3 regions of the Halanaerobium hydrogeniformans genome follow, and region 2 is predicted to be linked to each of the others. Evidence: a T-box and tRNA genes for the amino acid it is inferred to sense, from the RefSeq annotation. Region 2 holds a T-box; the other regions hold tRNA genes.
What was found. A T-box is a leader RNA that pairs with one kind of tRNA and senses whether it is charged. The one in region 2 lies ahead of ileS (isoleucine--tRNA ligase), so its partner is inferred to be a tRNA-Ile.

Region 1 (4,563 bases), 840 kb from region 2:
GGATTTGCCTCCTTACCCCAGCTTAATAGCTTATACATGCTCTTCCAGTCACATGCTCCACCTTCTTTACCGCGTCCCCACTTCACTCAATCAATTTACAGTGGTATCGGAATCTTTACCGATTTTCCATCACCTACGCCTTTCGGCCTCAGCTTAGGTCCCGACTAACCCTGAGAGGACGAGCCTTCCTCAGGAATCCTTAGACTTTCGGCGAAGGAGATTCTCACTCCTTTTTTCGTTACTCATACCGGCATTCTCTCTTCTGTGCCGTCCACTACTCCTTACGGTATAGCTTCACCCAGCACACAATGCTCCTCTACCTCTCTAGAAACCGCCCATAAAACCTATCTAAATTCATCCTAAATCATTAATAGATAAATTTTATGGACAGTTCCTAGAAACCACAGCTTCGGTGATATGCTTTAGCCCCGTTACATTTTCGGCGCGAAACCGCTTAACCAGTGGGCTATTACGCACTCTTTAAATGAATGGCTGCTTCTAAGCCAACATCCTGGTTGTCTGTGCGATCTCACTTCCTTTTCCACTTAGCATATACTTTGGGACCTTATCTGGTGGTCTGGGCTCTTTCCCTCTTGACTATGAAGCTTATCCCCCACAGTCTGACTCCCAGAGAACATTAATTGGCATTCGGAGTTTGAATGGATTTGGTAACCTTGTTGGGCCCCTTGTCCAATCAGTGCTCTACAACCAATTAACTTTTACTCTGAGGCTAGCCCTAAAGCTATTTCGAGGAGAACCAGCTATCTCCGAGTTCGATTGGCCTTTCACCCCTATCCACAACTCATCCCATGTTTTTTCAACAACACCGGGTTCGGGCCTCCACAGGCTCTTACACCCGCTTCACCCTGGTCATGGATAGATCACTCGGTTTCGGGTCTACTCATCATAACTTCCGCCCTATTCAGACTCGCTTTCGCTCTGGCTACACCTCTATGGCTTAACCTTTTGCTACGATCAGTAACTCGCCGGTCCGTGATACAAAAAGTACGCAGTCAGACTTTCTAATAGTCCTCCTACTTGTTGTAAGCTTACGGTTTCAGTTTCTATTTCACTCCCCTTCCGGGGTTCTTTTCACCTTTCCCTCACGGTACTTGTTCACTATCGGTCATTCAGGAGTATTTAGTCTTGGAAGGTGGTCCTCCCATATTCTCACAGGGTTTCTCGTGTCCCGTGATACTCTGGATATCGTTTGACTTCTTTTGCTTTTCGCCTACAGGGCTATTACCCTCTCTGGCGGAACTTTCCAGTCCCTTCGACTTAGCAAAAAATTTAAGCCATCTAAAGGCTGTAGCCTCTAATTAACAATATCCCACACCCACTAAAAGCAACACCTACAGGTTTACACTTTTAGTGTTTGGACTTCTCCCCCTTCGCTCGCCGCTACTAAGGGAATCTCGTTTTGATTTCTTTTCCTCAGGGTACTAAGATGTTTCAATTCTCCTGCTTGTTCTTACACAGCTACTTCTTTCACTGCATAATACCAGTGCTCCACACTGGTGGGTTGCCCCATTCGGATATCCACGGATCTACGCTTATTTAGCAGCTCCCCGCGGCTTTTCGCAGCCGGTCACGTCCTTCTTCAACTCTGAATGCCTAGGCATCCACCATAAGCTCTTTCTAGCTTAATCTATATTATTTCCTATATGCATTTTTCAATGTACAGTTTTTAAATGTTACAAATTAAAAGTTAGTTTTATTTTTTGCTTATATCCTAACTTCTGATTTCTAACATTCAAGGTGTTAAATTGGTGGAGGTAAGCGGATTCGAACCGCTGACCTCCTGCTTGCAAGGCAGGCGCTCTCCCAGCTGAGCTATACCCCCGTATAGTAGTTCTAAATTAGTGAAATGGTGGGTCTAGGTAGATTTGAACTACCGACCTCACGCTTATCAGGCGTGCGCTCTGACCAACTGAGCTATAGACCCATTCTCTTTTTAAATTAATATAAATCCTCACATCTTTTATTGCAGGATTTATTTGTTTTTTCTATTTTTTATTTTTATTGAATGATTTTTGCAAACCTTCAAAATTAAACAGCAAGCTCACGTTCTCTCCTTAGAAAGGAGGTGATCCAGCCGCACCTTCCGGTACGGCTACCTTGTTACGACTTCACCCCTCTTACCGGACACACCTTCCGGCATCCGCAGATGACTTCTGGTGCATCCAACTCGATTGGTGTGACGGGCGGTGTGTACAAGGCCCGGGAACGTATTCACCGCAGTATGCTGACCTGCGATTACTAGCGATTCCAACTTCATACAGGCGAGTTGCAGCCTGCAATCCGAACTGGGATTGGTTTTCAAGGATTTGCTCCACCTCGCGGCTTAGCTCCCCTCTGTACCAACCATTGTAGCACGTGTGTAGCCCGAGATATAAAGGGCATGAGGACTTGACGTCATCCCCACCTTCCTCCGACTTTCACCGGCAGTCTTCTTAGAGTCCCCGACATTACTCGCTGGCAACTAAGAACAGGGGTTGCGCTCGTTGCGGGACTTAACCCAACATCTCACGACACGAGCTGACGACAGCCATGCACCACCTGTCTCCGTGTGACATAAATGCCAAACCCTGCTTTCACAGGTAGTCACGGGATGTCAATTCTCGGTAAGGTTCTTCGCGTTGCTTCGAATTAAACCACATGCTCCACCGCTTGTGCGGGCCCCCGTCAATTCCTTTGAGTTTCAATCTTGCGATCGTAATCCCCAGGCGGGATACTTAATGCGTTAACTCCGGCACTGAAGGATTCGAACCTCCAACACCTAGTATCCATCGTTTACGGCTGGGACTACCGGGGTATCTAATCCCGTTCGCTCCCCCAGCTTTCGTACCTCAGCGTCAGTGTTAACCCAGAGAGTCGCCTTCGCCACTGGTGTTCTTCCTAATATCTACGTATTTCACCACTACACTAGGAATTCCACTCTCCTCTGTTACACTCAAGATAACCAGTTTCAAACGCAGTCTGTCGGTTAAGCCGACACCTTTCACGCTTGACTTGATTATCCGCCTGCGTACCCTTTACGCCCAATAATTCCGGACAACGCTTGCACTCTACGTATTACCGCGGCTGCTGGCACGTAGTTAGCCAGTGCTTCCTCCAAAGGTACCGTCAGGTGGGTATCATTTTCTATACCCACGGTTCTTCCCTAAGGACAGAGCTTTACAATCCTAAGACCTTCTTCACTCACGCGGCGTTGCTCCATCAGGCTTTCGCCCATTGTGGAAGATTCCCCACTGCTGCCTCCCGTAGGAGTCTGGACCGTGTCTCAGTTCCAGTGTGACTGATCGTCCTCTCAGACCAGCTATAGATTGTCGCCCTGGTGAGCCATTACCTCACCAGCTAGCTAATCTACCGCGGACCCCTCCTCAAACGATGCTAATAGCACCTTTTCTGATTGTGTGATGCCACACTCTCAGCTTACCCGGGATTAGCCCGACTTTCGCCAGGTTATCCCAGACTTGAGGACAGGTTATCCACGTGTTACTCACCCGTCCGCCACTATCTAGTCTCGTCTTCCGCCCGAAGGCTTCCGTCGAGGTAGACCGTTCGACTTGCATGTGTTAAGCACGCCGCCAGCGTTCGTCCTGAGCCAGGATCAAACTCTCCGTTTAAAGAATTTGATTTGGCTTCTATTATTTATATAAAAGCTTTGAACTAATAATTACTTTTAAGTTTTAACACTCAAAGTATATTAACGTTGGCTTGCTGTTTAATTTTCAAGGTTCACTGAATCTTCTTTAATAGAACAAAAAGGATGATTCAGCACTTGGACATTGAGTCCGTCGCACTGATCTTCTTTAATAGAACAATAATAAGATGATACCTTGCTAGGTCATTGAGACCGTCGCACTCTATCTTCTTTAATAATACTAAGATTGGTGCTTTGCTCGGGAAGTTTTGCCCCTCACAGATCGCTTTTGTTTTTAACAGCGACATTTAATATCTTATCAATACTGCTGTCGTTTGTCAAGAACTTTTTTTATTATTTTTCCAAAAAAACAATGTGTCTTTTTCAGCGACATTTACTATGTTAACATTGATTAACTTCCTTTGTCAAGGAATTATTGATTTTATTTCATTTGACTATAAAAACCCCTGTGAAAGCGGGTTTTATAGCCTTAAAACACCTTTATTTTATAATATTTATAATTTTTACAATCATTCTTCTTCATATAATTTATCTAGATCATCAGTTTCTGTTTCTATTTTATCTAATTCTTCGAGTTCATCCACTATCTCATCTTCATTAATTCTAGCAAGAGAAACTACTTTATCATCTTCTTCAACATTTATTATTTTAACACCAATAGTATTTCTACCTGTAGTTGATATTTCTTCTGCCTGAACTCTAATAATAATTCCTTCGTGAGTAATAACCATCATTTCAGAATTAGCATCTACAATTTTAGCTGCTGCAAGTTGACCATTTTTTTCGGTTATATTAGCAGTTAATATACCTTTTCCACCTCTGTTTTGAATTCTGTACTCTGTAAGAGGTGTTTTTTTACCATATCCATTTTCGGTAATTACAAGCAGATGCTCTCC
Region 2 (4,563 bases):
CATTTGTAATAACCTCATTATAAGGAGCTCTACCCTCAGTTGCTACTGCAGTCAGTAAAGAAGAATTAAACCAACCACGATATTGATCAGTTCCTTCTAAATAAATCTGAGCTGGCCAGCTTAAATTATCACGTGTTTCTAAAACTGCTTTATGACTTGAACCAGAATCAAACCAGACATCCATTATATCTTCTTCTTTAGTAAAGCTTTTGCCATCACAATGAGGACAACTATAATCTTTAGGAAGTAATTTTTCTGCAGGATATTTATACCAGGCAGAAGAACCTTCAGCTGCAAAAATATTTTTTACAGAATCGAGGGTATCATCATTGATTACTGCCTCTCCGCATTCATCACAATAAAAGATAGGAATTGGAACTCCCCATTTTTTCTGGCGAGAAATACACCAATCTGATCTTTCTGAGATCATATTTTTCATTCTTTCTTCTCCCCAGCTGGGATGCCATTCAACCTCAGAAATCGCCTTTAAAGTTTTGTCCTTAATAGCATCAATTGAGGCAAACCACTGATCTGTAGCCCTAAATAATAGATTTCCTTTACAACGCCAGCAGTGTGGATATTGATGATCAATAAAGCTTAAATCCATTAAAAGATTTTTTTCTTTTAATTTATCTGTTACCATAATATTAACTTCATCAGTGCTTTTACCTGCGAAGTCTCCTGCTTTTTCTGTAAAATAACCTCTGTTGTCCATTGGAGCATAAACTTCTAACCCATATTCTTGATGACCAACTACAAAGTCATCATGTCCATGTCCGGGAGCAGTATGAACACAACCAGTACCCTGTTCAAGGGTTACATGGTCTCCTAAAATTAGTAATGAATCTCTATCTACAAAAGGATGACGACATTTTTTATTCTCAAGTTCTTTAGCACTGAAGTCTTCACTAATTATTTCATAATCTTTAATCCCACTGATTTCCATTACACTACTTACCAGCTCCTTGGCCATTATTAATTTCTCACCTTGAGCTTCTACAACTACATATGGATAATCAGGATGAAATGCAATTGCCATATTTGAAGGTATGGTCCAGGGAGTTGTAGTCCAGATAACCACATAACCATTATCTTTATTTAAACTTACTCCACCTACTTCAAACTCATCTTTAAGAGGAAACTTCACATAAATGGAAGGTGCTCTATCTTCACCATATTCAACCTCAGCTTCTGCTAATGCTGTTTCACAGTGAGGACACCAGTGAACTGGTTTTTTACCCCGATAAAATAGACCGTTTTTAGCCATTTCTCCAAAAACTTCTATTTGTTTTACTTCATATTCAGGACTTAATGTCAAATATGGGTCATCCCATTCTCCCCATACTCCAAGTCTTTTGAATTGTTCACGCTGACGGTCAATATATTTTAAAGCATAATTTGTACATTTTTCTCTTAATTCTTCAACAGACAAGTCTTGACGCTCCTGGTCACTCATTTCACTTGTTACCTGATGTTCAATTGGCAAACCATGAGTATCCCAACCAGGTACATATGGTGAGTAATAACCTTTAAGAGTTGCAAATCTAGTTACAAAATCTTTTAAAATTTTATTTAAGGCATGCCCTATATGAATATCTCCATTGGCATAGGGAGGTCCATCATGTAAAATAAAAGATTCTTTTCCTTCACGATTTTTTATTGCTTTTTCATAAATATTATTTTCTTCCCAGACTTTTTGAAAATCAAGTTCTCTTTCACTTAAATTAGCCCGCATTGGGAATTCTGTGTTTGGTAAATTAATAGTATCTTTATAGCTCATCTAAATTAATAACCTCCTGTAAAATTTATAATTGAAATAAAAAAAGCCTCTATCCACTAAAGGGACGAGAGACCGCGGTACCACCCTAATTAATATCAAATGATATCATCTTAAGAAATCTTTAACGCAGAAATACGAGTAGGCTAATAAATTCACCTACTAACTCCAGGGTGATCTTCTCAATCTTCTGTTTATCGGCTTCCACCAGACCCGACTCGCTCTAAACAATTAAAGATTGATACTCTCCCCTTCAATGTTATTTTATTCAATATTATGCTTTTTCAATTATAAACCATATTTTTTTCTAAGTCAAGTTTATAATTGAAGCTACTTTGAAACTTATTCTTCACTCTGGTCATTATATTTATTTTCTGGCTCAGCCATTTCTTTTCTAAGACCTTCTTCTTTATCTTCCTGAAGCATTTCTAAGTGGCTCTGCAGTAATGTTTGAAAACGGATTTTAAAGAAATTTTTCTGTTCTCTTAATTCTTCTACTTTTCTTTTTTCTGAAGCTACCGCTGCTTTTGCTTCTTCTTTGATTTTTTCAGCTTCAACTTTTGCTTCTTTAATTATCACCCTGGCCTCATTTTCAGCCTGTTCAACTCTTTCAGATATAGTATCCTGCATCGTATCAAGGGTATTATTTAATCTATCTTCCATTTCTTGATAATGATCTATTTTTTCTTTAAGTTTTCTATTTTCTTCCTGCAAATTATTAATATCTTTAAGCAAACGTTCATATGCTACCCCGATGTCTTCAATAAAGTCATCAACTTGATTTGTATTATACCCAAAAGTAGATTTTTTAAATTCTTTATTATATATTTCAAGCGGATTTAATTTCAAAATATCACTTCCTCTCTTGTCTTAAGTTAATCTTTTAAGAGTTAATTTAATTCTATCTTTATTGGAAAGCCCTCTGTTTTCTTCAACTTTGACCCTACCTCTTCCTCGAACCGAAATCAAGTCACCGATTTCTACTTCAGCAGCTGGATCAGATTCGATTTTCCAGTTTAATTTGACTTCTTCATTTTTAATTGATCGAGACATCTTGCTGCGTGAATCTCCAAAACCAGAACTAGCTACAGCATCAAGCCTCATTGATGGAACGGTAGTTAAAATTTCTTTTTCATATTGGGTAGGTTTAATAATATCATCAGCAGATATTTTTTCAACTTCAACCGGTACCTGATGGACTTTATCAAACCTTAATTCAATAATATCTTTAACTTCAACTGCAGTAACAAGCTGGGCAAAACCTGAATGAATTAAAATATCACCAATTACTTTACGCTGTAATCCCAGCCCCATAACAGCACCTAAGAAATCCCGATGAGTTAAATTTTGAAAAGAAAAATTGCCTTTTATTTTAAATATTGCAATCTGGCTCTCAACTAAATCTGGAAAAAGATATTCAGGGAAAATAAGCAATCTTTTTCTTTCAGCAGCTTTGTAACCACCTTCAAACTTAAAATTAATATCAGAAATCTGTTTAACTATACCTTCTGCAATCTTTTGTTGATAGGGATTTAAAAAATCACTGGCTTCTGTTTTGTGATATTTTAATACCCGCTCTGATTTATCAAGTATATGAGATCCAAGCAGCCTATCTTCTTCTCCATGCAGGTGGCTTAAAAGTTTTTTCTGGTCAAACATAAAACAACTCCTTTAGTTAAAAATTGATTAAAAAATTAATAATCTTATTACAAAACGTCTTATAACTGACAAAGCAAATAATGCTATAAGAGGGGAAAAATCTATTCCTATACTACCTGTAGGAATTAATTGTCTGATTGGTCCTACAATAGGTTCAGTAACATCAAAGACTAACCTGATTAATTTTCTCCACCTCTGGTCACTTGGGTTTGGTCTTACCCAGGAAATAACTACTCTAGCAATTATAAAATAATTTAAGATTGTAAATAAAGTGTTTATAATTCTTGCAAGAATATACATTTAACTTCCTCCAACTTTTTAATATTCTCTTTCTCCAAAAAGTGCTCTGCCAATCCTGACGATAGTTGCACCTTCTTCTATAGCAATCTGATAATCATTAGTCATTCCCATTGATAATTCAGTTAGAACTTTTATGTTTTCACTTAAATAATCGAATAAATTTTTAAGCTCTTTAAAGTATTTCCTTAAAGTTTCTTCATCATCAAGATAAGGTAGAATAGTCATTAATCCTTTAATTTCAAGATTTTTAAATTTGATTATTTTTTTAAAAAAATCTTCTGCATTTTCAGCTTTTATGCCATATTTATTGTCATCTTCAGCAATATTAATTTGAATTAAAACAGGAATTATACGATCATTTTTACGAGCCCTTTTGTTGACTTCTTTGGCCAATCTAAAACTATCGACTGATTCTATCATCTTACAATTTTCCATTCTCATTAAGTATTTTACCTTATTTCTTTGAAGATGTCCAACAAAATGCCAGTCTATAACTATATCTTCAGATTTTAGCTCGGCATCTTTTTCTTCCAGCTCCTGGACTCTATTTTCGCCAAAACAGCAAACTCCAAGCTCCTTTAATGCTTTAATTTCTGCAGAAGATTGTGTTTTGCTAACTGCTAATAATTTAATATCTTCTCTTTTTCTGCCGGAACGTTCTGCAGCTTTTCTTATTTTTTCATCAATTTTCTGGTAGTTTGCTCTTAAATTCTCTTCATTCATTAAATTAGCCCTCCCTGCCATAATCGAAATCTTCGGGATTTGTAATTATTTTATCACCGATTTCTATTCCCTCAACAACTGCAGCTTCTTGATTAGAATCTATT
Region 3 (4,563 bases), 370 kb from region 2:
AGGTATTCCTAAAGGGTACCCCTTCTCCCGAAGTTACGGGGTCATTTTGCCGAGTTCCTTAACAAGGGTTCTCTCGCGCGCCTTAGAATTCTCTTCCCGTCTACCTGTGTCGGTTTGCGGTACGGGCACTGTAAATCTCGTTAGTGGTTTTTCTTGGCGATTTATCCGGTGGCTTCGCCTCTTTTGGCTCCACATCACTTTAAGCTGTTTAGATGGGTAAAGGGATTTGCCTCCTTACCCCAGCTTAATAGCTTATACATGCTCTTCCAGTCACATGCTCCACCTTCTTTACCGCGTCCCCACTTCACTCAATCAATTTACAGTGGTATCGGAATCTTTACCGATTTTCCATCACCTACGCCTTTCGGCCTCAGCTTAGGTCCCGACTAACCCTGAGAGGACGAGCCTTCCTCAGGAATCCTTAGACTTTCGGCGAAGGAGATTCTCACTCCTTTTTTCGTTACTCATACCGGCATTCTCTCTTCTGTGCCGTCCACTACTCCTTACGGTATAGCTTCACCCAGCACACAATGCTCCTCTACCTCTCTAGAAACCGCCCATAAAACCTATCTAAATTCATCCTAAATCATTCCATGCTTTGCTAAATAATAGCTAAATCATCCATGCTTTAGCCTAGATCATTTGGTCAAAACTATCGATTGTAAATTATATTTGTTAGTTTTGACTAAATCTAACTTGATTTTTGATAGATAAATTTTATGGACAGTTCCTAGAAACCACAGCTTCGGTGATATGCTTTAGCCCCGTTACATTTTCGGCGCGAAACCGCTTAACCAGTGGGCTATTACGCACTCTTTAAATGAATGGCTGCTTCTAAGCCAACATCCTGGTTGTCTGTGCGATCTCACTTCCTTTTCCACTTAGCATATACTTTGGGACCTTATCTGGTGGTCTGGGCTCTTTCCCTCTTGACTATGAAGCTTATCCCCCACAGTCTGACTCCCAGAGAACATTAATTGGCATTCGGAGTTTGAATGGATTTGGTAACCTTGTTGGGCCCCTTGTCCAATCAGTGCTCTACAACCAATTAACTTTTACTCTGAGGCTAGCCCTAAAGCTATTTCGAGGAGAACCAGCTATCTCCGAGTTCGATTGGCCTTTCACCCCTATCCACAACTCATCCCATGTTTTTTCAACAACACCGGGTTCGGGCCTCCACAGGCTCTTACACCCGCTTCACCCTGGTCATGGATAGATCACTCGGTTTCGGGTCTACTCATCATAACTTCCGCCCTATTCAGACTCGCTTTCGCTCTGGCTACACCTCTATGGCTTAACCTTTTGCTACGATCAGTAACTCGCCGGTCCGTGATACAAAAAGTACGCAGTCAGACTTTCTAATAGTCCTCCTACTTGTTGTAAGCTTACGGTTTCAGTTTCTATTTCACTCCCCTTCCGGGGTTCTTTTCACCTTTCCCTCACGGTACTTGTTCACTATCGGTCATTCAGGAGTATTTAGTCTTGGAAGGTGGTCCTCCCATATTCTCACAGGGTTTCTCGTGTCCCGTGATACTCTGGATATCGTTTGACTTCTTTTGCTTTTCGCCTACAGGGCTATTACCCTCTCTGGCGGAACTTTCCAGTCCCTTCGACTTAGCAAAAAATTTAAGCCATCTAGAGGCTGTAGCCTCTAATTAACAATATCCCACACCCACTAAAAGCAACACCTACAGGTTTACACTTTTAGTGTTTGGACTTCTCCCCCTTCGCTCGCCGCTACTAAGGGAATCTCGTTTTGATTTCTTTTCCTCAGGGTACTAAGATGTTTCAATTCTCCTGCTTGTTCTTACACAGCTACTTCTTTCACTGCATAATACCAGTGCTCCACACTGGTGGGTTGCCCCATTCGGATATCCACGGATCTACGCTTATTTAGCAGCTCCCCGCGGCTTTTCGCAGCCGGTCACGTCCTTCTTCAACTCTGAATGCCTAGGCATCCACCATAAGCTCTTTCTAGCTTAATCTATATTATTTCCTATATGCATTTTTCAATGTACAGTTTTTAAATGTTACAAATTAAAAGTTAGTTTTATTTTTTGCTTATATCCTAACTTCTGATTTCTAACATTCAAGGTGTTAAATTGGTGGAGGTAAGCGGATTCGAACCGCTGACCTCCTGCTTGCAAGGCAGGCGCTCTCCCAGCTGAGCTATACCCCCGTATAGTAGTTCTAAATTAGTGAAATGGTGGGTCTAGGTAGATTTGAACTACCGACCTCACGCTTATCAGGCGTGCGCTCTGACCAACTGAGCTATAGACCCATTCTCTTTTTAAATTAATATAAATCCTCACATCTTTTATTGCAGGATTTATTTGTTTTTTTCTATTTTTTATTTTTATTGAATGATTTTTGCAAACCTTCAAAATTAAACAGCAAGCTCACGTTCTCTCCTTAGAAAGGAGGTGATCCAGCCGCACCTTCCGGTACGGCTACCTTGTTACGACTTCACCCCTCTTACCGGACACACCTTCGGCATCCGCAGATGACTTCTGGTGCATCCAACTCGATTGGTGTGACGGGCGGTGTGTACAAGGCCCGGGAACGTATTCACCGCAGTATGCTGACCTGCGATTACTAGCGATTCCAACTTCATACAGGCGAGTTGCAGCCTGCAATCCGAACTGGGATTGGTTTTCAAGGATTTGCTCCACCTCGCGGCTTAGCTCCCCTCTGTACCAACCATTGTAGCACGTGTGTAGCCCGAGATATAAAGGGCATGAGGACTTGACGTCATCCCCACCTTCCTCCGACTTTCACCGGCAGTCTTCTTAGAGTCCCCGACATTACTCGCTGGCAACTAAGAACAGGGGTTGCGCTCGTTGCGGGACTTAACCCAACATCTCACGACACGAGCTGACGACAGCCATGCACCACCTGTCTCCGTGTGACATAAATGCCAAACCCTGCTTTCACAGGTAGTCACGGGATGTCAATTCTCGGTAAGGTTCTTCGCGTTGCTTCGAATTAAACCACATGCTCCACCGCTTGTGCGGGCCCCCGTCAATTCCTTTGAGTTTCAATCTTGCGATCGTAATCCCCAGGCGGGATACTTAATGCGTTAACTCCGGCACTGAAGGATTCGAACCTCCAACACCTAGTATCCATCGTTTACGGCTGGGACTACCGGGGTATCTAATCCCGTTCGCTCCCCCAGCTTTCGTACCTCAGCGTCAGTGTTAACCCAGAGAGTCGCCTTCGCCACTGGTGTTCTTCCTAATATCTACGTATTTCACCACTACACTAGGAATTCCACTCTCCTCTGTTACACTCAAGATAACCAGTTTCAAACGCAGTCTGTCGGTTAAGCCGACACCTTTCACGCTTGACTTGATTATCCGCCTGCGTACCCTTTACGCCCAATAATTCCGGACAACGCTTGCACTCTACGTATTACCGCGGCTGCTGGCACGTAGTTAGCCAGTGCTTCCTCCAAAGGTACCGTCAGGTGGGTATCATTTTCTATACCCACGGTTCTTCCCTAAGGACAGAGCTTTACAATCCTAAGACCTTCTTCACTCACGCGGCGTTGCTCCATCAGGCTTTCGCCCATTGTGGAAGATTCCCCACTGCTGCCTCCCGTAGGAGTCTGGACCGTGTCTCAGTTCCAGTGTGACTGATCGTCCTCTCAGACCAGCTATAGATTGTCGCCCTGGTGAGCCATTACCTCACCAGCTAGCTAATCTACCGCGGACCCCTCCTCAAACGATGCTAATAGCACCTTTTCTGATTGTGTGATGCCACACTCTCAGCTTACCCGGGATTAGCCCGACTTTCGCCAGGTTATCCCAGACTTGAGGACAGGTTATCCACGTGTTACTCACCCGTCCGCCACTATCTAGTCTCGTCTTCCGCCCGAAGGCTTCCGTCGAGGTAGACCGTTCGACTTGCATGTGTTAAGCACGCCGCCAGCGTTCGTCCTGAGCCAGGATCAAACTCTCCGTTTAAAGAATTTGATTTGGCTTCTATTATTTATATAAAAGCTTTGAACTAATAATTACTTTTAAGTTTTAACACTCAAAGTATATTAACGTTGGCTTGCTGTTTAATTTTCAAGGTTCACTGAATCTTCTTTAATAGAACAAAAAGGATGATTCAGCACTTGGACATTGAGTCCGTCGCACTGATCTTCTTTAATAGAACAATAATAAGATGATACCTTGCTAGGTCATTGAGACCGTCGCACTATATCTTCTTTGATTGGTGCTTTGCTCGGGAAGTTTCGCCCCTCACAGATCGCTTTTGTTTTTAACAGCGACATTTAATATCTTATCAATCCTGCTGCTGTTTGTCAAGAACTTTTTACAAAAAAATGATTATTTTTTCTGCTCAAAAGAACTTGTTTTTTTGCTCTTTTTCTATGCGACGTTTATTATCTTATCAACACTCTTTGACTTTGTCAAGGAGTAATTTTAAATAAAATTTACGCCTCTTCAAAAAGCAAAAATCCTTTTCAGCGACATATATTATCTTAACACTTATCCCCTCTTTTGTCAAGGGGTTAGAGCAGAAAAAACACTGGGAAATATCTCCATTCCCCAGTGA

Region 1: it encodes a tRNA-Ile, which carries the amino acid that the T-box ahead of ileS (isoleucine--tRNA ligase) is inferred to sense. The anticodon was not compared.
Region 3: it encodes a tRNA-Ile, which carries the amino acid that the T-box ahead of ileS (isoleucine--tRNA ligase) is inferred to sense. The anticodon was not compared.

The regions. Positions count from the first base shown of each region.
Region 1 covers NC_014654.1:8,568-13,130, reverse strand. Annotated here, with positions in the region: rRNA gene HALSA_RS00060 (23S ribosomal RNA) at 1-1,649, opposite strand, end outside; tRNA gene HALSA_RS00055 (tRNA-Ala) at 1,768-1,843, opposite strand; tRNA gene HALSA_RS00050 (tRNA-Ile) at 1,869-1,945, opposite strand; rRNA gene HALSA_RS00045 (16S ribosomal RNA) at 2,080-3,629, opposite strand; gene gyrA (DNA gyrase subunit A) at 4,177-4,563, opposite strand, start outside.
Region 2 covers NC_014654.1:1,778,044-1,782,606, forward strand. Annotated here, with positions in the region: gene ileS (isoleucine--tRNA ligase) at 1-1,780, opposite strand, end outside; T-box leader at 1,838-2,043, opposite strand; gene HALSA_RS08105 (DivIVA domain-containing protein) at 2,120-2,626, opposite strand; gene HALSA_RS08110 (YlmH family RNA-binding protein) at 2,648-3,436, opposite strand; gene HALSA_RS08115 (YggT family protein) at 3,464-3,736, opposite strand; gene HALSA_RS08120 (YggS family pyridoxal phosphate-dependent enzyme) at 3,755-4,459, opposite strand; gene HALSA_RS08125 (biotin/lipoyl attachment domain-containing protein) at 4,464-4,563, opposite strand, start outside.
Region 3 covers NC_014654.1:2,147,464-2,152,026, forward strand. Annotated here, with positions in the region: rRNA gene HALSA_RS09945 (23S ribosomal RNA) at 1-1,985, opposite strand, end outside; tRNA gene HALSA_RS09950 (tRNA-Ala) at 2,104-2,179, opposite strand; tRNA gene HALSA_RS09955 (tRNA-Ile) at 2,205-2,281, opposite strand; rRNA gene HALSA_RS09960 (16S ribosomal RNA) at 2,417-3,965, opposite strand.